4 regions of the Ancylobacter terrae genome follow, and region 4 is predicted to be linked to each of the others. Evidence: riboswitches for the same ligand, from Rfam matches in the RefSeq annotation. Region 4 holds a riboswitch; each other region holds the start of a gene.

The links. Region 4 has a riboswitch for cobalamin ahead of ACEUEL_RS14860 (energy-coupling factor ABC transporter permease). Riboswitches for the same ligand answer to the same signal wherever they lie in the genome.
Region 1: linked by a shared signal. The riboswitch ahead of ACEUEL_RS11290 (ribonucleoside-diphosphate reductase subunit alpha) and the one ahead of ACEUEL_RS14860 (energy-coupling factor ABC transporter permease) in region 4 are both predicted to bind cobalamin.
Region 2: linked by a shared signal. The riboswitch ahead of metE (5-methyltetrahydropteroyltriglutamate--homocysteine S-methyltransferase) and the one ahead of ACEUEL_RS14860 (energy-coupling factor ABC transporter permease) in region 4 are both predicted to bind cobalamin.
Region 3: linked by a shared signal. The riboswitch ahead of ACEUEL_RS03155 (CbtB domain-containing protein) and the one ahead of ACEUEL_RS14860 (energy-coupling factor ABC transporter permease) in region 4 are both predicted to bind cobalamin.

The regions. Positions count from the first base shown of each region.
Region 1 is NZ_JBJGXH010000001.1:2,343,076-2,348,727, forward strand. Features, by position in the region: gene ACEUEL_RS11280 (ABC transporter ATP-binding protein) at 1-81, shown strand, start outside; gene ACEUEL_RS11285 (aminotransferase) at 385-1,770, shown strand; cobalamin riboswitch at 2,213-2,425, shown strand; gene ACEUEL_RS11290 (ribonucleoside-diphosphate reductase subunit alpha) at 2,535-5,411, shown strand; gene ACEUEL_RS11295 (ribonucleotide-diphosphate reductase subunit beta) at 5,519-5,652, shown strand, end outside.
Region 2 is NZ_JBJGXH010000001.1:2,350,157-2,355,808, reverse strand. Features, by position in the region: gene ACEUEL_RS11325 (molybdopterin guanine dinucleotide-containing S/N-oxide reductase) at 1-676, shown strand, start outside; gene ACEUEL_RS11320 (DUF1989 domain-containing protein) at 830-1,444, shown strand; partial or broken gene ACEUEL_RS11315 (hypothetical protein) at 1,526-1,639, shown strand; cobalamin riboswitch at 1,687-1,899, shown strand; partial or broken gene metE (5-methyltetrahydropteroyltriglutamate--homocysteine S-methyltransferase) at 2,011-4,373, shown strand; gene ACEUEL_RS11305 (acyl-CoA thioesterase) at 4,370-4,750, shown strand; gene zigA (zinc metallochaperone GTPase ZigA) at 4,840-5,652, shown strand, end outside.
Region 3 is NZ_JBJGXH010000001.1:665,690-671,341, reverse strand. Features, by position in the region: gene cobW (cobalamin biosynthesis protein CobW) at 1-156, opposite strand, end outside; gene ACEUEL_RS03165 (DUF1636 family protein) at 153-611, opposite strand; cobalamin riboswitch at 729-950, opposite strand; gene ACEUEL_RS03160 (nucleoside/nucleotide kinase family protein) at 1,009-1,635, opposite strand; cobalamin riboswitch at 1,751-1,961, shown strand; gene ACEUEL_RS03155 (CbtB domain-containing protein) at 1,994-2,188, shown strand; gene ACEUEL_RS03150 (CbtA family protein) at 2,205-2,954, shown strand; gene cobU (bifunctional adenosylcobinamide kinase/adenosylcobinamide-phosphate guanylyltransferase) at 2,964-3,470, shown strand; gene cobO (cob(I)yrinic acid a,c-diamide adenosyltransferase) at 3,467-4,102, shown strand; gene ACEUEL_RS03135 (NINE protein) at 4,449-4,673, shown strand; gene ACEUEL_RS03130 (cobyric acid synthase) at 4,729-5,652, shown strand, end outside.
Region 4 is NZ_JBJGXH010000002.1:115,848-121,499, reverse strand. Features, by position in the region: gene katG (catalase/peroxidase HPI) at 1-1,936, shown strand, start outside; gene ACEUEL_RS14860 (energy-coupling factor ABC transporter permease) at 2,043-2,720, opposite strand; cobalamin riboswitch at 2,757-2,982, opposite strand; gene ppk2 (polyphosphate kinase 2) at 3,057-4,175, opposite strand; gene choX (choline ABC transporter substrate-binding protein) at 4,491-5,435, shown strand; gene ACEUEL_RS14845 (GlxA family transcriptional regulator) at 5,632-5,652, opposite strand, start outside.

The DNA.
Region 1 (5,652 bases), on a different contig from region 4:
GGCGAAGCCGTCCGTGCGGAGATTCCCGCGAGCGATGTCATGGTTTTCGATCAGGCAAGCGGGGCGCGTCTCACGCCATGATCCTGCGGCCACATCTAATAAGTCCGTTTGACGGAATAATTATTGACACCGCCGTAACCTCGCGGCATTCTGGAGAAAATGGCGATCGGCTCCGCTCCGGGGAGCGACGGTAGCCGTATCGGCCGGCCGGTTGAACGACGCGACCTCTCCTTAGCCATCCTGCCCTTGTCCGGCGTCGCCGAGCGAAATCGCCCCGCGACGCAGGATGAAATCGGACTTCTTCACGAAAGGCGTGGCCCCGAGCTGCTGCGGATTGCGCGCGCGGCAGCGGACCATTCGCCATCAACACACGACAGGTGAGCCATGAACCAGCCCGTGATGACGAACTCGCTCGAGGGGCGCGACATCGCCTTCCACCTGCACTCGCAGACCAATCCGCGGCAGATGGAGGAACACGGGCCGATCGTGGTCACGCGCGGCGAGGGCATCCGCATCTACGACGCCGACGGCAAACCCTATATCGACGCGATGGCCGGGCTCTGGTGCGCTTCGCTGGGCTTCGCCAATGAGCGCCTCGCCGCCGCGGCAAGCCGGCAATATGCCGAGCTCGGTTTCTACCACACCTTCTTCCAGCGCACCCTGCCGGGGGCGACGGAGCTAGCCGAGAAGCTGGTCGACCTCACCGGCATGACCGGCGGCAAGGCTTATTTCGCCACCTCCGGCTCGGAGGCGAACGAGACCATGGTGAAGCTCGCCTGGGTCTACCACACGGTGCGGGGCAAGCCGACCAAGCGCAAGGTGATCGCGCGCGACCGGGCCTTCCACGGCTCCACCATCGCGGCGGCCTCCATGTGCGGCCTCGGCTTCATGCATCGTGAGTTCGGCCTGCCGCTGCCGGGCTTCCTGCACACGCTGTGCCCCGACGCCTATCGCGGCATGCTGGAGGGCGAGGACGAGGCGGCCTTCGTCGAGCGGCTGGCGCGCGAGCTGGAGGCCCTCATCCTGCGCGAGGGACCCGATTCCATCGCCGCCTTCATTGCCGAACCGATCAATGCCGGCGGCGGCATCATCCTGCCGCCCGCCGGCTATTTCCCGCGGATCCAGCAGATCCTGAAGAAGTACGACATCCTCTTTCTCGACGACGAGATCGTCTGCGGCTTCGGACGGACGGGCGAATGGTTCGGCAAGGACACGGTCGGCGCGAGCCCGGACATGATGGCGCTCGCCAAGGGCCTGTCCTCCGCCTATTTCCCCATCTCCGCCGTGGTCCTGGCGCCGGACATCTATGAGGCGGTGAAGGAGTTCAACAAGGCCGGCGGCAATTTCGGCCATGGCTTCACCAATTCAGGCCATCCCGTGGGCGTGGCGGTCGCGCTCGAAGCCCTCGCCATTTATGAGGAAATGAACGTCGTGGAGCATGTGAGGGCGATGGGCGCGCGCCTTCGCGGCCATTTCGAGCGGATCGGCCGCGCCTCGCCCATCGTCGGGCAGGTGCGTGGCGCGGGTCTCATGCTGGGCATAGAGCTGGTGGCCGACAAGGCGAGCCGCACCCCCTTCGATCCGCACCTGCAGGTCGGCATGGCGTTCGACCGCATCGCCTATGGCAATGGCCTCGTCGCGCGCTGCATGGGCGACGTGCTGGGCTTCTCCCCGCCGCTCATTGTCACCGAGAACGATGTCGATGAGATCGCCGAGCGCTGCGAGACGAGCCTGCATCAGCTTGAGCGGCAGCTGGGCCGCTCATCCTGAGCCCGGCAGCTTCCACGCTGGACGGCGACGTCGAGAAGCCATGTCGCGCCGGCGGCGGTGAAAGCGCGACGCGTGTGATGCGCATCCCCTGCCCCCGGCCCTTTGTCAGTCGAGGCTTGATCGCAAAGTGAGCGAAGACGAGCTGAAGCTTATACCAAAAAGATCAACCTAAAGCCGCCGCGCCTCTTCCTGTTGGAGGCAGTGGGAGGCCGAGGCCTTCTACAACAGCGCACGCCACCCCATGGGCTTCATCGAGCCGGACAAGGCCGGCGCCACTGCCGCGAGTATCGGCAATGTCTTAAACCTTGGCAGTGGCTTTTAGGATGCGAACTCCACATTGGGAGGGAGCCTCCCGATACCATGATCTGGCCCATTCGCCACACGGACGAGGACAAGGCGCCTCCGCCTCAATCCAGATCTTGACGACCGCCCAGGCATGGACCCTAAATATAGTGGTCACGGTCTCTCGAATCGCAAGATGAGAGAGCTAAGAGGGAAGCTGGTGAGCCGTGTATGGCAATGCCGGCGCTGCCCCCGCAACTGTAAGCGGCGAGCCTGTCGTCCATTCCGCGTCACTGGAACGAGAGTTCCGGGAAGGCCGGGCGAGAGGTGGTGACCCGCGAGCCAGGAGACCTGCCCTGACAGAATAATCGTCCCTGGGCGGGGTGTCCCGGTGGTGCGTTCGCGCGTCCGCCGGTGCTATGCCGTCGGTGGCGCCGATGCGTCGCTCGGCCTTTGCCCCCAATGCTGATTGGGGTTTGCCGATGTCTCTCCTTCACGATACCGCGCCGGTCGTCGAACCGCCTTTTCTTCCCGCCTCGGTCGGGGCGGGCCCGGCCAGCACGCCGGGCTACCAGCTCATCCGCCGCAATGGCGCGGTGACGCCCTTTGACCCCGCGAAGATCGCGATCGCGCTCACCAAGGCCTTTCTCGCCGTCGAGGGTTCGTCCGCCGCGGCCTCGCGCCGCGTGCACGACATCGTCGCGGACCTCACCGCGCAGATCGTCTCCGGTCTCACCCGCCGCGCCGATGCGGGCCGGACCTTCCACATCGAGGACGTGCAGGACCAGGTGGAACTCGCCCTGATGCGCGGCGAACACCACAAGGTCGCCCGCGCCTATGTGCTCTACCGGGAAGAGCGTGCCCGCGAACGCGCGGCGACCCGAGCCGGCGCGGCGACGGCGCCGGCCACCACCGCGCTGCGCCTGCGACTGGCGAGTGGCACGCTGCTGCCGCTCGACGAGGCGCGGCTCGCCGCCGTCATCGGCGAGGCCACCGCCGGCCTCGCCGAGGTCTCGAGCGACGCCATTCTCGCCGAGACACGCCGCAATCTCTATGACGGCATCAGCGAGGACGAGCTCGCGCTCGCCCCCATCCTCGCCGCCCGCACGCTGATCGAGCGCGAGCCGAACTACGCCAAGGTGTCCGCCCGGCTGCTGCTCGACAAATTACGCCGCGAGGCGCTGAGCTTCCTCGCCGGCACGCCGGATCAGGCGACGCAGTCCGAAATGGCCGAGCGTTACGGCGAGTATTTCCGCGCTTACATCACGCGCGGCATCGCCGAGGAGCTCGTCGACCCCGAACTCGCCCGTTTCGATCTCGCCCGGCTCGCCAGCGCCCTGCTGCCCGAGCGCGACCTGCAATTCGACTATCTCGGCCTGCAGACGCTGTATGACCGCTATTTCCTGCACGCGCGCGGCACCCGCTTCGAGCTGCCGCAGGCCTTCTTCATGCGCGTCGCCATGGGTCTCGCCCTGCGCGAGGTCGACCGCGAGGGCCGCGCCATCGAGTTCTACCGGCTGCTGTCGTCCTTCGACTTCATGGCCTCGACGCCGACCCTGTTCAATTCCGGCACGCCGCGCGCGCAGCTCGCCTCCTGCTTCCTGACCACCGTGTCCGACGATCTCGACAACATCTTCAAGTCGATCAAGGACAACGCGCTGCTCTCCAAATATGCCGGCGGCCTCGGCAATGACTGGACGCGGGTGCGTGGCCTCGGCGCCCACATCAAGGGCACCAACGGCGAGAGCCAGGGCGTGGTGCCGTTCCTGAAAGTCGCCAACGACACGGCCATCGCGGTCAACCAGGGCGGCAAGCGCAAGGGCGCGGTCTGCGCCTATCTGGAAACCTGGCACATCGACATCGAAGAGTTCCTCGACCTGCGCAAGAACACCGGCGACGACCGCCGGCGCACCCACGACATGAACACCTGCAACTGGGTGCCGGACCTGTTTATGCAGCGTGTGGAGGCCGACGGGCACTGGACACTGTTCTCGCCCGACGAGACGCCGGACCTGCATGATCTCTCCGGGCCGGCGTTCAGGGTCGCCTACGAGGCCTATGAGGCGAAGGCCGGGCGCGGCGAGATGAAGGTCTTCAAGCAGCTCCGCGCCGTCGATCTGTGGCGGCGCATGCTGACCATGCTGTTCGAGACCGGCCACCCCTGGGTGACGTTCAAGGACCCGTGCAATCTGCGCTCGCCGCAGCGCCATGCCGGCGTGGTGCACTCGTCGAACCTGTGCACCGAGATCACGCTGAACACGAGCGCCGATGAGGTCGCGGTCTGCAACCTCGGCTCGGTCAACCTGCTCGCCCATATCACGCCGGACGGGCTCGACCCGGAGCACCTGTCGCGCACCGTCGCGACGGCGATGCGCATGCTCGACAACGTCATCGACATCAATTTCTACACCATCCCGGAAGCGCGCCGCTCGAACCTGCGCCACCGCCCCATCGGCCTCGGCGTCATGGGCTTTCAGGATGCGCTGCACGCGCTGCGCATTCCCTATGGCTCGGACGCCGCCATCCGTTTTGCCGATGAGAGCATGGAGGCGGTGAGCTTCCACGCCATCTCGGCCTCCTGTGATCTCGCCGCCGAGCGCGGGCGCTATTCCAGCTATAACGGCTCGCTGTGGTCGAAGGGCATCCTGCCGATCGACAGCATCGAGTTGCTGGCCGAGGCGCGCGGCACGCTCGACCTCGACCGCTCATCCACGCTCGACTGGGAAGGACTGCGCGCGCGGGTGGTGACGACCGGCATGCGCCATTCCAACACCATGGCCATCGCCCCGACCGCGACCATCTCCAACATTTGCGGCGTGTCGCAGTCGATCGAGCCGGCCTACCAGAACCTCTTCGTCAAATCGAACATGTCCGGTGACTTCACGGTGGTGAACGCGTTCCTCGTCCGCGACCTGAAAAGCCGCGGCCTGTGGGACGAGGTGATGGTGTCCGACCTCAAATATTACGACGGCAGCGTCGGCCAGATCGACCGCATCCCGGACGACCTCAAGGCGCTCTACGCCACCGCCTTCGAGATCGATGCCGCGTGGCTGATCGAGGCGGCGGCCCGCCGGCAGAAATGGATCGACCAGTCGCAGTCGCTCAATTTCTACGTCGCCAACCCTTCGGGCCGCAAGCTCGACGCGACCTATCGGCTCGCCTGGAAGCGCGGGCTGAAGACGACCTATTACCTGCGCTCGCGCTCGGCCACCCATGTCGAGAAATCGACGCTGAAGGGCACGGACGGCAAGCTGAACGCCGTCTCCGCTACGGTCGCGGCAGCACCCGCCACCGTGCCGGACATGGTCCTCGGCAAGGCGTGCTCGATCAACGATCCCGACTGCGAAGCCTGCCAGTAACCACCGTCATGCCCGGCCTCGGGCCGGGCATCCACGCCTTCCCCGCACAACGAACGTCGTGGATGGCCGGGCCGGACCCGGCCGTGACGCCCTCTCAAGGAACCTCCATGCTCGACTGGTCCGATACAAAACCCGCACCCGCGCCCATTCCTTCGGTCCCTGCCCCGCTGGCGGGCGATGCCACCGGCCTCGGCGCCATCGAACGCGGCGCCGCCCGCGTTACAGTGGACGAGAAGCGCAT
Region 2 (5,652 bases), on a different contig from region 4:
CCTGCCGCTCTTTGACGCTTTCTGGGAGAGGGGCTTCGCCGAGATCCCGCCGCCGGAAAAGGCCTTCACGCTGTTCGAGAGCTTTCGCAACGATCCCGACCGGTTCAGGCTGGCAACGCCGTCGGGCCGCATCGAGATCTTCAGCGAGGCCATCGCCCGCTTCGGTTATGCCGATTGCCCCGGTCACCCCGTCTGGCTGCCGCCGAAGGAATGGCTCGGCGCGACCGGAGCCGGCGCCTATCCGCTTCATCTGCTGTCCGGACAGCCGGCGACACGGCTTCACAGCCAGCTCGACAACGCGCAGGTCAGCCGGCTGTCGAAGATCGCCGGCCACGAGCCGATCCTGATGAATATCGAGGACGCCCGCGCCCGCAACATCCGCGACGGTGACGTCGTCCGGGTGTTCAACGGGCGAGGGGCCTGCCTTGCCGGCGCGGTGACCACGCCCGACCTGCTGCCGGGGGTCGCGCATCTGGCGACGGGCGCCTGGTATCTGGCCGATGAGGCGGGTGCCTCGGGGGCGCTCGAACTGAACGGAAATCCGAACGTCCTCACCCGGGACGAAGGTACCTCCGCGCTCGGCCAGGGGCCTTCCGCGCAGTCTCTGCTGGTCGAGGTCGAACTCTACCGGGCGGGAGGAGAGCCGCCGGCAGCGCCCCCTGTCGGAAGGGACTGAGGCCGCCGGCATTGCCCCACTTGGATAGTCCAGATGGCGCAGCTGCATGCCGGCATCGTATCAATTCGTAATAGTAAACTCAGATCAAATGAATGGATTCGAATTGAGCGGTGGGTCCTCGTGGCCGCGACGCAAAATCCCAAGGAGCTTGCAATGAGCGACGTGACGATCGAGCCCGTGGCCAATCTCCAGACCATCCCCGCGCGGCGGGGCGCGTCGGCCTATGTCTCCCGGGGCGCTTGCGTGCGCGTCATCAACACGCACGGCAAGCAGGTGGTCGACACCTGGGCCTTCAACGCTGTCGACATCGAAGAACATCTGTCGATGGAGCACAGCCGGGCGTCGCTGCTGCGGATCATCCCGAAAGTCGGCGACACGCTGGTCAGCAATCGCCGCAATCCGATGCTGAGCGTCGTGGAGGACACCACGCCCGGCATCCACGACCTGCTGATCGCCGCCTGCGACGAGCACCGTTACCGGCAGCTCGGGGCCGTCGGGCACCATGACAGTTGCACGGACAATCTCAGGGACGAACTGGCGAAGCGGGGCGTTTCGGGACGCGGCACCCCGAGCCCGCTCAACCTGTTCATGAACGTGCCCGTCCATGCGGACGGCCGTCTTTCGTTCCAGCCTCCGGTCAGCCAGGCAGGCCAGTACGTCACGCTGCGTGCCGAGATGGACCTGATCGTCGTGTTCTCGGCCTGCCCGCAGGACATGATTCCGGTCAACGACATGCGGCCGACGGACGCCCACTTCGTCGTCATCTGAGGGCCCGGAACAGGGATCATCGCGAGGCGTGAGCTGCCCTCGCTGAAGGCCGCCCGCGCCTTCTAGGCCACGACGCGCCATCTCAGCTTCCGCCGGGCCGCCGGCGAACTGTGCGTGACGGTGACGGTGGTGAGCCACCAGATCAGGCATCTGGAAGCCCCCGCGCGAGGAACCGCCAGATGGCACGTCATATGACGACATAAACATGTCTTTATGTCAGTTGACCTGTCGCCTCCATAGGGGCATCCTGCGCGGGTCATGGTTCTGCGGCGTTCTTGGCGCCGCAGCTAAGAGGGAAGTCGGTGAGTCTTTCGGGACAATGCCGGCGCTGCCCCCGCAACTGTAAGCGGCGAGCCTGTCGTCCATTCCGCGTCACTGGAACGAAAGTTCCGGGAAGGCCGGGCGAGAGGCGGTGACCCGCGAGCCAGGAGACCTGCCCTGACAGCATAATCGTCCCTGGGCGGGGTGTCCCGGTGGTGCGTTCGCGCGTCCACCGGTGCCGTGCGCCCGTGGCCGCGCCTCGCGTCCGCTCGGCCTTTGCCCCCAATCCTGATTGGGGTTAGCCGATGAACTGTCCTTCTTCCGCCGGCACGGTGCCGGTTTCCACCCTCGGCACGCCGCGCATCGGTCCGTGCCGCGAGCTGAAAAGCGCGCTCGAAAGCTACTGGTCCGGCAAGAGCGATGCGCCGGCGCTGCTGGAGGTGGGCGCGCGCCTGCGCGCCGCCAACTGGGCACGGCAGAAGGCGCTGGGCGTCACCAACATCCCCTCCAACGACTTCTCGCTCTACGACCACGTGCTCGATACGGCGGTGATGGTGGGGGCGATTCCGCCGGCCTATGGCTGGACCGGCGGGCCGGTGCCGCTCGACACCTATTTCGCCATGGCGCGCGGGGCGCAGGGTGATGAAGCCGTATGTGTCCATGGTCATTCGCACGGCCGTGAGCATGGCGTCCCGGCGCTGGAAATGACCAAATGGTTCGACACCAACTATCACTACATGGTGCCGGAATTCGCGCCGGGACAGCGCTTCGCGCTCACCTCCGCCAAGCCGGTCGAGGAGTACCGCGAGGCGAAGGCGCTGGGCTATGAAACGCGCCCCGTTCTGCTCGGCCCCGTGACTTTCCTCACGCTCGGCAAGGCGACGGAGCCGGGGCTCGACCCGCTCTCGCTGCTCGGCGATCTGCTGCCGGTCTATGTCGAGGTGCTGCGCCGGCTCTCCGCCTCGGGAGCGGACTGGGTGCAGATCGATGAGCCCTGTCTCGTCACGGACCTTGATGACGCCGCCCGCGCCGCATTACGCGAGGCCTATGGCTTCTTCGCCCATGCACTGCCCCGGCTGAAAATCATGCTCACCCCCTATTTCGGCCGGCTGGGCGACAATCTCGACACCGCGCTTTCCCTGCCGGTCGCCGGGCTGCATCTCGATCTGGTGCGAGGCGCCGGGCAACTGCGCGAGGTGGCGGACAAGGCGAGGGCGGGGCTCGTTCTTTCCTTCGGCGTCATCGACGGGCGCAATGTCTGGCGCGCCAACCTGCCGAAGCTGCTCGACACGCTCGAACCCTTCGTGCGCAAGCGCGGCACCGACCATGTCGAGATCGCCCCGTCCTGCTCGCTGCTGCATGTGCCGATCGACCTCGAGCCGGAGACGGGGCTCGATCCGGATGTGAAGAGCTGGCTCGCCTTCGCCGTGCAGAAGATGGACGAACTCGTCACGCTGGGCACCGCGCTCGCGGGCGGGCGGGAGGTGGTGCTCGGCAAGCTCGCCGCCTCGGCCAGAGCCGCCGAGGCCCGCAAGACCTCGACCAAGGTGCACGATAGCGCCGTCGCCGCACGCCTGTCGGCCGTCACGCCCGAGGATGCGCGCCGCGCCAGCCCCTTCACCCATCGCGCCGAACGGCAGCGTGCCCGCCTCGGCTTGCCGCTCTACCCCACCACGACCATAGGCTCCTTCCCGCAGACGCCGGAGGTGCGCAAGGCGCGCGCCGCCCATGGCAAGGGTGAACTAAGCGATGCGGCGTATGAGGCGTTCCTGAAGCAGGAAACCGCCCGCACCATTCGCTGGCAGGAGGAGATCGGGCTCGATGTGCTCGTGCATGGCGAGTTCGAGCGCAACGACATGGTGCAGTATTTCGGCGAGCAGCTCTCGGGCTTTGCCTTCACCAAGCATGGCTGGGTGCAGAGCTACGGCTCGCGCTATGTCCGCCCGCCAATCCTGTTCGGCGATGTCTCGCGCCCCGCGCCGATGACCGTCGCGTGGTGGCGCTTTGCCCAAGGCTTCACCGAGCGGCCGATGAAGGGCATGCTCACGGGGCCGGTGACCATCCTCAACTGGTCCTTCGTACGCGACGACGTGCCCCGCAGCCTCGCCTGCCGGCAGATCGCGCTCGCCATCCGCGACGAGGTGACCGACCTCGAGGCCGCCGGCGCGGCGATGATCCAGATCGACGAGGCGGCGATCCGCGAGGGCCTGCCGCTGCGCCGCGCGGACTGGGCGGCCTATCTCGACTGGGCGGTGGAGAGCTTCCGGCTGTGCGCCTCGGGCGTGCGTGACGCGACGCAGATCCACACCCATATGTGCTACTCGGAGTTCAACGACATCATCGCCGCCATTGCGGCCATGGATTCCGACGTCATCTCCATCGAGACCTCGCGCTCGAAGATGGAGCTGCTCGACGCCTTCGTCGACGATCGCTACCCCAACGAGATCGGGCCGGGGGTCTACGACATCCACTCGCCGCGCGTGCCGCCGGTCGAGGAGATGGTCGAACTGCTGGAGCGGGCGGCGCAACGGCTCGCGGCAGCGCAAATCTGGGTCAATCCCGATTGCGGGCTGAAGACGCGGCAATGGGAGGGGTGCGTCCGGCGCTCATCAATATGGTGGCGGCGGCGCGTCGCCTGCGCGGTCCTCTCGCGAGGGCAGCCGAATGAGCGGGGCTGCGGCCGCGGTGACGACACGCCTGATCGACATCGTCTTTCCCGGCGCCACCAACCATCACGGCACCCTCTTCGGGGGTGCCGGCCTCGCTCTCATGGATCGGGTTGCCTTCATCGCGGCGGCCGGGCATTCGCGCCGCGCCGTGGTCATGGCCGCGGCGCCGGCGGTCGCGTTCGCGCGCGAGATCAGGCCCGGCGCGATCATCGAGGTTGAGGCCCGGCGGGCACGCGCAGGGCGCAGCTCGATGACCGTGGAGACACGCCTGTGGTCGGAAAACCTCGGCACCGGCGAGCGTTATCGGTGCGGTACCGGCACGTTCGTCATGGTGGCGGTCGACGCCGACCATCGGCCAGTCCCCGTCCACGTGTGATGTGTGCAGGAGCCGACAGGCTCACTTGAACGGATCGCTCATGCATGTGAATGATACAATGTATCATTATACACGTGGAGAGCGCATTGATGATGGACTCACGTCTTCCGGTAACGGTTCTGTCCGGCTTTCTCGGTGCCGGCAAGACCACGCTGCTCAACCATGCGCTGGCCAATCGCGAAGGGCTGCGGGTCGCCGTCATCGTCAACGACATGTCGGAGGTGAACATCGATGCCGAGCTGGTGCGCTCGGGCGGCGCCAACCTGTCGCACACGCAGGAGACGCTGGTCGAAATGACCAATGGCTGCATCTGCTGCACGCTGCGCGACGACCTGCTGGCCGAGGTCCGCCGGCTCGCGGGCGAGGGACGGTTCGATTACCTGCTGATCGAATCCACCGGCATCGCCGAGCCGCTGCCCGTCGCCGCCACCTTCGAGTTCCGCGACGAGGAAGGCTTTTCGCTTTCCGACGTTGCCCGGCTCGATACGATGGTGACGGTGGTGGACGCGGCCAACCTGCTCGGGGATTTCGGCTCGCGCGACTTCCTGCGCGACCGCGGCGAGACGGCGGGAGAAGAGGATGAACGCACGCTGGTCGACCTGCTCACCGACCAGATCGAGTTTGCCGACGTGATCGTGCTGAACAAGGTGTCGGACGTAGACCCGGCGCGGCGCACCGAGGTACGTGCGGTGGTGAAGGCGCTCAATCCCGATGCCCGGATCATCGAGACCGATCACGCCGCCGTGCCGCTGAAGGACATTCTCGGCACCGGCCGCTTCGACTTCGAGCGGGCGCACGAGCACCCGACCTGGTTCAAGGAGCTCAACGGTTTCCGCGATCATGTGCCGGAAACGGAGGAGTACGGCGTTTCCAGCTTCGTCTATCGCGCCCGCCGACCGTTT
Region 3 (5,652 bases), on a different contig from region 4:
GACATCGCCGAACTCGTTGACGATCACCGCGAGGCGCTTGCCCTTGGCGTTGGCGAGCGCGTGGCGGATCAGCGTCGTCTTGCCCGAGCCGAGGAAGCCGGTGACGATGGTGCAGGGCACGCGTGCAAGTTCCACGCGCGAGAGATCGGCGCTCATTCGGGTTCTCCGGGGAAATCGAGCGGGGGAATGCGGGCGACGACGCCGCGCTTGAGGATGTCGGGGCGGCCGCGCCAGGGCATGAAGCCGTCGCCGGCGGCGGCGTAGAGTTCCGCGCCGGTGACGAGGGCGCGCGCATCGCGGTCGGGATCGAGCCCGCCGAACACATAGGTCCAGCCGCCCTCGCGGGTCAGCGCGGCGGAGAGGCCGCGCGAGCAATTGCCGAGGCAGCGTATGCCCTTGACCGTGACGGTCGAGCCTTCCGCCGCCGTGCGGACGGCGCGGGTGAAGTCCTCGCCCGGGCGCGGCAGGGCGTCGTCGTCGCCTGGGCGCCGGCAGCTGGTGCAGACCATCAGCACGGTCGGGCTGGCGAGGCCGCACGGCATAGCCGGCGCGCTCGCACCCTCGCTGTCCGCCTCCGGCAGGGTCGTGTCGGCTGGACCTTCGCTCAACACCGCGCTCCGCTCATCGCATCCGGACGGGGCACGGCGGTCGCGGGACAGGCCCGCGCGAGAGCGGCGCGACATCGCTGTCCGCCGGTCCCATGCGCGCATCAAGGGCACCCCGCCCGACGCGCGACCGGACCGACGGCAGGTCTCCTGGCTCGCGGGTCGCCGCCTGCCTCCCGCCTTCCCGGCATCATCGCCAGTGGCTTTTCGGGAGAAAGGCTCGCCGCTTACAGTTGCGGGGGCAGCCGCGGAATTGGGCGTCCTTCATGACGAAGGCCAGCCCGCACCGCATTCCCTCTTGGCCCCTCCCCTCGCGAGGACGGGACCGCCGGTCGCCCGCACTTAAGGACGCGCCGGCGCGCGATGTCAATGCGACGGGCGGACGAGGCAGCGGGGGGCGCCCTCACCCCGCGATCACGACATCGGCCGGCGCGCTGCGCTCGCGCAGGCGGCGGCCGTTCGGCAGGTCGTTGCCCTCGACCTTGCGGACCACCTCGTCCTCCGGCAGGGCGAGGCCGCGCCAGCGGGCGATGAGCCGGCGCCGCAGCTCGGGCTCGGCGACCTCGACCATCACCGTCAGGTCGAACCGCGCGCGCAGCTCCGCCCACGGCGCCTCGTCGAGCAGCAGGTAGTTGCCCTCGACCACGAGGGTGCGCACCGAACGCGGGATCAGCCGTGCCCCGGCGCGGGCGATCTCGATCTCCCGGTCGAACACCGGCACGGCGATCTCGGCCTCCTCATTCGCCCGGAGCCGCGCGATCATGTGCGCGAGGCCGCCGACGTCGAAGGTCTCCGGCGCGCCCTTGCGCGCCAGCAGGCCCCGCCCCGCCAGCACGCCGTCGTCGAGATGGTAGCCGTCCATCGGCAGCACGGCGGCGTCGGGCAGGCGCGCGGCGAGCGCCTCGGCCAGCGTCGACTTGCCCGAGCCCGGCGCACCGGCGATGGCGACGAGGGTGCGCGACGCCGGCGGTCGCCCGAGCAACAGGGCGGCGAGGGCATCGGCATCGGGCAGGCGGCGCGGCTGGGTCATGCGCTCACTGAAATGCGGATCGGCCCGCCCGGCAAGCCGGCATCGCGCGCCCTCCCCGTCTGAAAGGAGGATGTCGGCGCAGGGCGGGGCCATTGCGCCGGGCCGGCCCGCGTCTATAGTCGGCGCAGTCGTCGGTTCCCGTGATGCGCACGGGACGCAAGACGGGAACGTGGTGGGCGAGGGCGATCCTCGCCAATCCACGGCTGCCCCCGCAACTGTGAGCGGCGAGCCTTTCTTCCGGCAATGCCACTGGCCCCCGGGCCGGGAAGGCGGAAGGACGGCCGCGACCCGCGAGCCAGGAGACCGGCCGGCGACGTAACCCCAGCGGCCCTCGGGTGGAGGGCCGGGAGAGATGACGATGACGACCCACGATTCGCACCGCCCGCTCGGCACCGCCGCCGCGACGGCGAGCCTCGCCGCCCGCGTCCTGCCCGTCACCTTCGCCGCCCTGCTGGGCGTCGTCGTGCTCGGCGGCGTCGGCTTCTCCCACATCGAGGCCGTGCACAACGCCTCGCACGACGTGCGCCACGCCACCGCCTTCCCCTGCCACTGAGCCGCGGGGAAGATCGATGTCTCTGTTCCGCACGATCCTGTTCGTGGCGGCGCTGGCCGGTATTGGCTCGGGCGTCGTCGTCGCCGGCATCCACCTCGTCGCCGCGGTGCCTCTGATCCTCCAGGCCGAAACCTACGAGGCCGCCGGGGAAGCCGCGCCGCACACGCACGACGCTGCGCCCGCCCCCACCCACGACACCGCCGCGCCCGCCCATGACCATGGCGACGAAGGCTGGAGCCCGGCCGACGGGCTGGAGCGCAACGGCCTCACCGTGATCTTCATGGTACTCACCGGCTTCGGCTATGCGCTGCTGCTGGTCGCCGCGAGCGAACTCGCCGGCGGCCTCAGGGACTGGCGCCACGGCCTGTTCTGGGGCCTCGCCGGCTTCGCCGCCTTCACGCTGGCGCCCAATCTCGGCCTGCCGCCGGAACTGCCGGCCATGCCGGCGGCCGATCTCGCGGCGCGCCAGCTCTGGTGGGCGGGAACGGCCGCCGCCACCGCCGCCGGCATCGCGCTGATGGTGTTGCCGCGCTCGGCGCTGTTCGCCGCGCTTGGCGTCGTGCTGATCCTGGTGCCGCATGTGATCGGCGCGCCGCAGCCGGACAGCTTCGAAAGCCCGATCCCGGAAGGGCTGTACCACAGCTTCGTGGTCGCCTCGGTGGCGTCGAGCTTCGTGTTCTGGGTGCTGCTCGGCGCGCTCGCCGGCGCGCTGCGCCCGCGCTTCGCGGCGGAGGCCGATGCGGTGCCGGCCGCCCGCGCGGCCTGAGACGGCGTGATGGGCCTCACCTTCGTCCTCGGCGGCGCCCGCTCGGGCAAGAGCGCGCAGGCCGAGGCGCTGGTCGAGGCGCTGCCGCCGCCCTGGACCTACATCGCCACCGCCGAGGTCTGGGACGGCGAGATGGCCGAGCGCATCGCCCTGCATCGGGCGCGGCGCGGAGCGGGATGGCAGACCATCGACGCCCCGCACGACCTGCCCGACGCCCTCGCCCGGCAGCCCGCCGGCCGGCCGGTGCTCATCGACTGCCTCACGCTCTGGCTGAGCAACCGCCTCCTCGCCGACGCCGATCTCGACACCGAGAGCGCCGCGCTGGAACAGGCGGTCGCCCGGCGCGAAGGCCCCCTCGCCGTGGTCTCGACCGAGGTCGGCCTCGGCATCGTTCCCGACAACGCCCTCGCCCGCCGCTTCCGCGACGCGCAGGGCCGGCTGAACCAGCGCATCGCCGCGCGCGCCGGCCGCGTGCTGTTCATGGTCGCCGGGCTGCCCCTGCAGGTGAAGCCATGACCGACACCGGAACGCCGCCCCATCCCGTCTCGCCCGAGGATGCCGCCCGCCACCGCGCCAAGATGGAGAAGCGCAAGGCGGTGCAGGATGCCGAGGTGGCGGAGAAGACGATCGAGAAGGGGCTGCTGATCGTCCACACCGGCGCCGGCAAGGGCAAGTCCACCGCCGCCTTCGGCCTCGCCTTGCGTATTCTGGGGCATGGCGGCCGGGTGGGCGTCGTGCAGTTCATCAAGGGCGCCTGGCACTCGGCCGAACGCGATGCGCTGGCGACCTTCGGCGAGCGTGTGATCTGGCACAGCATGGGCGAGGGCTTCACCTGGGAGACGCAGGATCTTTCCCGCGACATCGCCAGCGCGGGCCGCGCCTGGGAGAAGGCGCGCGAGCTGATGGCCGACCCCACCATCGGCCTCGTCATCCTCGACGAGATCAACATCGCGCTGCGCTACGACTATCTCCCGCTCGATCAGGTGGTGGACACGCTGGCCGCCCGGCGCGAGGGGCTGCATGTCGTGGTGACCGGCCGCAACGCCAAGCCGGCGCTGATCGAGGCGGCCGACCTCGTCACCGAGATGACGCTGGTCAAGCACCACTTCAAGGCCGGCGTGAAGGCCCAGAAGGGCATCGAGTTCTGACTAAAAAAGCTTATTTTTCATTTACTTAAGGGAATAATGCTCTTATTATCAGTTCAATTACGAGAGCATCAAGGAGGCGGCCGATGAAGCGACTCAAAAAGTTGACATACCGGAATTTTCTCAATAAAATTAATAACTTGTGCTCTTTTATTCGCACCGGTCTCGTTGCTTGGGGGCGCAGCCCCCAAGCAACGAGACCGGTGCATAGCATATTCCTGCCATAAGATCAATATATTACCTCCCGTGCGCGCGCTTTGTTTTCTCTCTTCACTTTTTTCACGTCCTTCCCCATATCCGGTGCACCGCCAGTTCCGGCGGTGCCATGCTGCAAGGGGTTTGCGGGGCGATGAAATCGACGGCCCTCGCCTATCTGTTCTGGTTCTTCGGCCTCGCCGGGTTCTGCGGCATTCACCGCTTCTATGCGGGCCGCTACTGGACCGGCGCGCTGTGGCTGCTCACGCTCGGCCTGCTCGGCATCGGCCAGATCATCGATCTGTTCCTGATCCCCGGCATGGTGCGCGAGGCCAATCTCGAGCGCCGCGTCGACTATCTGGAAACCCAGCGCGGCTGATCGCGCTTCGTCCCGGGGGCGCCGCGTGAGCGCGCCCCCGAAGGGCCTCGCCCTGATGTTCCAGGGCACCGGCTCGGATGTCGGCAAGTCGCTGATCGTCGCCGGCCTCGCCCGCGCCTTCACCCTGCGCGGGCTGCGGGTGCGTCCGTTCAAGCCGCAGAACATGTCGAACAATGCCGCCGTAACGGCCGACGGCGGCGAGATCGGCCGGGCGCAGGCGCTGCAGGCGCGCGCCGCGCGCGTGCCGCCCTCCGTCCACATGAACCCGGTGCTGCTGAAACCGCAGAGCGAGACCGGCGCGCAGGTCATCGTGCAGGGGCGCGTGCGCGGCACCGCGAAGGCGGCGGCCTATCAGGCCCTGAAGCCCGCGCTGATGCCGGCCGTGCTGGGCAGCTTCGCACGGCTGCGGGCCGAGGCCGACCTCGTGCTGGTAGAGGGCGCCGGCTCGGCCAGCGAGATCAACCTGCGCGCCGGCGACATCGCCAATATGGGCTTCGCCCGCGCCGCGGACGTGCCCGTGGTGCTGATCGGCGACATCGACCGCGGCGGCGTCATCGCCAGCCTCGTCGGCACGCAGGCCGTGCTGGATGGCGCCGACGCGGCGATGATCCGCGGCTTCCTCGTCAACCGCTTCCGCGGCGATCCCGCGCTGTTCGCGAGCGGCATGGAAACGATCGCCGCGCGCACCGGCTGGGCACCGCTCGGCCTCGTGCCGTTCTTCCCCGACGCCGCGAAGCTCCCCGCCGAGGACGCGCTCGCCCTCGACCATGCCCGCCCCGCCAAGCCCGGCGCGCGCATCCGCATCGCCGTGCCGCTGCTGCCGCGCATCGCCAATTTCGACGATCTCGACCCGCTCGATGCCGAGCCCGCGGTCGAGGTGCTGCGCCTGCGCCCCGGCACGCCGATCCCGGCGGAGGCCGACCTCGTGCTGCTGCCGGGCTCCAAGGCGACGCTAGCCGACCTCGCCGACCTGCGCGCC
Region 4 (5,652 bases):
CGATTTCGGCCATTACGGGCCGCAGTTCGTCCGCATGTCCTGGCACGCCGCCGGCACCTATCGCCTCGCCGACGGGCGCGGCGGCGGCGGGCGCGGGCAGCAGCGCTTCGCCCCGCTCAATTCCTGGCCGGACAACGTCAATATCGACAAGTCGCGACGCCTGCTCTGGCCGATCAAGCAGAAATACGGCCAGAAGATCTCCTGGGCGGACCTCCTCATCCTCACCGGCAACGTCGCGCTGGAGACGATGGGCTTCCGCACCTTCGGCTTCGCCGCCGGCCGCGAGGACAGCTGGGAGCCGGACCTCGACATCAACTGGGGCGTCGAGGGCGAGTGGCTGGCGCACCGCCAGCTGGAGAACTTCGCCAACCCGCTCGGGGCCACCGAGATGGGCCTCATCTACGTCAATCCGGAAGGCCCGAACGCCAGCGGCGACCCGCTCGCGGCGGCGGCCTTCATCCGCGAGACCTTCGCCCGCATGGCGATGGACGACGAGGAGACGGTGGCGCTGATCGCCGGCGGCCACACCTTCGGTAAGACCCACGGCGCGGCGGCCACGACCTATGTCGGCCCGGTGCCGGAGGATGAGGGGCTCGAGGCGCAGGGGCTGGGCTGGATCAGCAGCTACGGCTCGGGTTCGGGCGGCGACACCATCAGCAGCGGCATCGAGGTGACCTGGACCCAGCACCCGACGCTGTGGACCAACCTGTTCTTCGAGAACCTGTTCAAGTTCGAATGGGTGCAGACCCGCAGCCCCGCCGGCGCCATCCAGTGGGAGGCCAAGGACGGGCCGGAGGATATTCCGCTCGCCCACGACGCCTCGAAGAAGCAGAAGCCGCGCATGCTGACGACCGACCTGTCGCTGCGCTTCGATCCCGCCTACGAGAAGATCTCGCGCCGCTTCCTCGAGCAGCCGCAGGAGTTCGCCGACGCCTTCGCCCGCGCCTGGTTCAAGCTCACCCACCGCGATCTCGGCCCGCGCGCCCGCTATCTCGGGCCGGAAGTGCCGAAGGAAGAGCTGATCTGGCAGGACAACGTGCCGGAGGTCGACCACCCCCTGATCGACGACGCGGACGCGGCGGCGCTGAAGGCCAAGGTGCTGGACGCCGGGCTCACCACCTCCGAACTGGTCGGCACCGCCTGGGCCTCGGCCTCGACCTATCGCGGCGGCGACAAGCGCGGCGGCGCCAACGGCGCGCGCGTGCGTCTCAGCCCGCAGAAGGACTGGGAGGTCAACCGGCCGCAGCAGCTCGCCAAGGTGCTGCAGGTTCTGGAGGGCATCCAGGCCGGCTTCAACGCCGAGGCGCCCGGGGGCAAGAAGGTTTCGCTGGCCGACCTCATCGTGCTCGCCGGCAATGCCGGCATCGAGCAGGCGGCGAAGGCGGGCGGCTTCGAGGCGCGCGTGCCGTTCACGCCGGGCCGCACCGATGCCACGCAGGAGCAGACCGACATCCACGCCTTCGCGGTGATGGAGCCGCAGGCGGACGGCTTCCGCAACTACCAGAAGCCCTCGCTGACCGTCGCGGCCGAGGTGGCGCTGGTCGACAAGGCCCAGCTCCTCACCCTGACCGCGCCGGAAATGACGGTGCTGGTCGGCGGCCTGCGCGCGATCAACATCAACGCCGACGGCTCGTCGAAGGGCGTGCTGACCGACCGGCCGGGCGTTCTGACCAACGACTTCTTCGTCAACCTGCTCGATATGGGCACGCAGTGGACGGCGCAGGGCGGCGGCAAGGACGTCTATGAGGGTCGCGACCGCAAGTCCGGCGAGGCGAAGTGGACCGGCTCGCGGGTCGACCTCGTGTTCGGGTCGAACTCGGTGCTGCGCGCGCTTGCCGAGGTCTATGCCAGCGCGGACGCGCAGAAGAAGTTCATCGACGACTTCGTGGCGGTCTGGGCCAAGGTGACCGATCTCGGGCGCTTCGACCTCGCCTGATCCGGCGCATCGACCGGCGGCGGCTTCCGGGCTGCCACCGGCTCCTCACGAAAACGCCGCCGCGCCGTCACCGGCCGGCGGCGTCTTTCGTTGCGGCGAGCGGGGTTCAGGCGGCGTCGTAGAGGCGGCGCTCGAACAGCGGGCTGCCGCGCAGGCCCGACAGCGCCTTGGCGGCGGCCAGCACGGCGAGATCGACCAGCGGCTCGATCAGGATCACCGACATGTAGGCGACGCCGAAGGAGGCGACCGACGAGAGGTTCTCCGCGCCGAAGCCCTGGCCGTACAGCGCCCAGAAGGCGACCCAGGCGACGATGCCGGCCTGGTAGGTGGTGGAGAGCGCTAGCGCCTGCCGGTACTTCAGCTCCACATAGGGGGTATCTGGCGCGATGATGGCCCGCGCCAGCGCGGTGAGCGCGAACAGCGGCACCAGCAGCGTGGTGACGTTCATGCCGTATTGCGGCAGGTCGAAGGGCGCGAAGAAGAGGCCCTGGATCAGCAGGCCGAGGGCGAGGCCGATCGCCGCCGGCGCCACGCCGAAGATCAGGAACAGCGTCGAGCCGAGGATGAGATGCACCTCGGACACGCCGACCGGGTGGTGCGGCAGCACCTCGAAGAAGGCGAAGACGAGGGCGGTGGTCGCCGCGCTGCGCGCCAGCAGCGAGCCGACGCCGCGCTCGCGTGCCGCGTCGGCGGCGAGCTTCAGCGTGTAGCCGCCCGCGGCGGCGGCGGTGGCGTAGCTCAGCCAGATCTTGGCGTCGGCCACGAGGCCGGGTTCGATATGCATAGCTGTCTCCGATGCCGTCTCACCCGACGGCGCAAAAGGTGGGCCATGCGCAGGGCCGGTCTCCTGACTCGCGGGTCACCGCCGGCCCCCGCCTTCCCGGCCGTCTCTCGGGCCAGTGGCGTATCGGGGGAGGCTCGCCGCTCACAGTCGCGGGGGCGGTCGGGGCTTCGGGCGGCGGCCGCGCTACGGCCCCCGCTCTTCCCCGTTCCCGTTTCATCCGGGCGAGTCGCCGCGCCCGGACACCATGCGCCCGCCCACACTTGCGAGATCGGGGCGCCTGTCAAGCCGGACCTTCGGGACCTCGCCGCGGCAGCCGGGCCGTCGCCCGCCGCCGCCTCAGCCGCCGTTGTCGTGCTCGCCGCGCTCATGGACGGTGTTGGCGCGGCCGACCAGCAGCGTATCGACCCGGCCGATGCGCTCGGGGTCCTTGCCGGTATAGGGCAGCGAGTGCAGCACGTAGCGCATGGCGTTCAGCCGCGCCCGCTTCTTGTCGTCCGACTTGATCACCGTCCAGGGCGAATCCGCCGTGTCGGTGTGGAAGAACATGGCCTCCTTGGCGCGGGTGTAGTCGTCCCACTTGTCGAGCGAGGCGAGATCGACCGGGGACAGCTTCCACTGCTTCAGCGGGTGGACCTTGCGTTCCTTGAAGCGGCGCCGCTGCTCGTCGCGGCTGACCGAGAACCAGAACTTGAACAGGTGGATGCCGCTGCGGGCGAGGTTGCGCTCGAATTCCGGCGCCTGGCGCAGGAACTCGCGGTATTCCTCCTCGGAGCAGAAGCCCATCACCTTCTCGACGCCGGCGCGGTTGTACCAGGAGCGGTCGAACAGCACGATTTCGCCGGTGGTCGGCAGGTGCTCGACATAGCGCTGGAAGTACCATTGGCCGCGCTCGACCTCGCTCGGCTTCTCCAGCGCCACGACGCGGGCGCCGCGCGGGTTGAGGTGCTCCATGAAGCGCTTGATGGCGCCGCCCTTGCCGGCGGCGTCGCGCCCCTCGAACAGGATAATGACGCGCTGGCGCGCCTCCTTCACCCAGGACTGGAGCTTCAGCAGTTCGGTCTGCAGGATGAACTTCTCGCGCTCGTAGTCGCGCCGGAGCATCTTGTACTTGAACGGATAGCCGCCCCGCCGCCAGTCGTCGGCCAGCTCGTCGCTGGTCGCGCGCGGGTGGCCGGCGGGCTTGGGCAGGCCGAGGGACTGGCGCAGGCGCAGCGCATCGTCGGGGGCGGCGCCGGCGATCAGCGCCTCCAGCCCCTCGCCGGCGGCGCCATCGGCGGCCATCGCGGCGACGGCGGAGAGCTCGGCCTCCTGCGCCGCCTCGCGCCGTTCGTCGGCGAGCGTCGTCTCCACCTCGGCGGGAAGGGAGCCGGGCTCCTCGGTCGCGGCGACCTCAGGTGCGGCGGCTGCCGGCGGCGTCGCGGCGGCTTTCCGGCCGCGGCCCTTTTCGTTGACCATTCCCGTTTCTCCCTCGTGCCGTGCGCAGCGGCTGCGCGGGCGCCCATCCTCGCCCCGGCGCATGACAGTCTCAAGGCCGGCGTGCGGCGGGGGTGACCCCGGAGCGTGAGGCCGGGCGCGGCGGGGCGCGTTGAGGAGGATCAACGCCGGGCGCAGCGGGAGGCGCGGGGACGACGGGATTCGCCCTGTCCCGGCGGGACGCTGCGCAATGCGTCGTGTTCGCTTCGTTTCAGGTCAATCAGCCGGCGGGGCGGGGGCTAGGCTTTTGCCTGCCCTGCCGGTCAGCGGCATGATGGCCAACCCGAGGGAACAGCAATGATCTCACGCCGTCTCGTTGCCTGCCTCACCTTATCCGCCGCGCTGCTGTCGTCGGCCGCCATGGCCGCCGAGCCGGCCGCCTGCGCCAAGCCGCGCTTCTCCGATGTCGGCTGGACCGACATCACCGCCACCACGGCGATCGCCAGCCAGCTGCTCACCAGCCTCGGCTACAAGCCGGACGTGGTGGTTCTCTCCGTCGCCGTCACCTTCAAGTCGCTGGAGAACGGCGACCGCGACATCTTCCTCGGCAACTGGATGCCGCTGCAGGAGCCGAGCCAGGCGCCCCTCGTCAAGGCCGGCAAGGTCGAGGTCGCGGCGACCAACCTGTCGGGCGCGCGCATCGGCTTCGCCACCTCGAAGGCGGCCTATGACGCCGGGCTGAAGACCTATGCCGACATCGCCAAGTTCAAGGACCAGCTCGGCGGCAAGATCTACGGCATCGAGGCCGGCAGCGGCGCCAACGGCACCATCTCCAAGATGATCGCCGACGACACCTTCGGCCTGAAGGGGTTCTCGCTGGTGGAATCGAGCGAGCAGGGCATGCTGGCGCAGGTGAATCAGAACATCCGGCAGAACAAGCCGGTGGTGTTCTTCGGCTGGCGGCCGCACCCGATGAACGTCAACCTGCCGATCGCCTATCTCGCCGACGGCAACGACGTGTTCGGGCCCAATGACGGCGGCGCCACGGTGGTGACGCTGACCCGGCCGGGCTATTCGAAGGAGTGCCCGAATGTCGGCAAGCTGCTGACCAACCTCGTCTTCGACGTCGCCATGGAGGACCGCCTGATGAGCGACATCCTCGACAAGGGCATGCAGCCCGAGGCGGCGGTGAAGGCCTGGATGAAGGAGAACCCGGCGGCGGTGGAGAAGTGGCTCGACGGCGTCACCACGCTCGACGGCAAGCCCGGCATCGCCGCCGCGAAGAGCGGGCTGGGGCTCTGACGCGGGCCGATAATCACCGCCGTCCCGAGAGGGCCGGCGGGGAAAGTCTCTTCCGATACGAAGCGCACCGTCATGGCCGGGCTCGTCCCGGCCATCCACGTCTTTGCCCAGGGCGTTCCGAAAGGCGTGGATCCCCGAGACGAGCCCGGGGATGACGGCCGCGTCGGAGCCTGTTCCGGGATGACGCCCGAGGACCTCACAATCGCTTCCGCCGCGC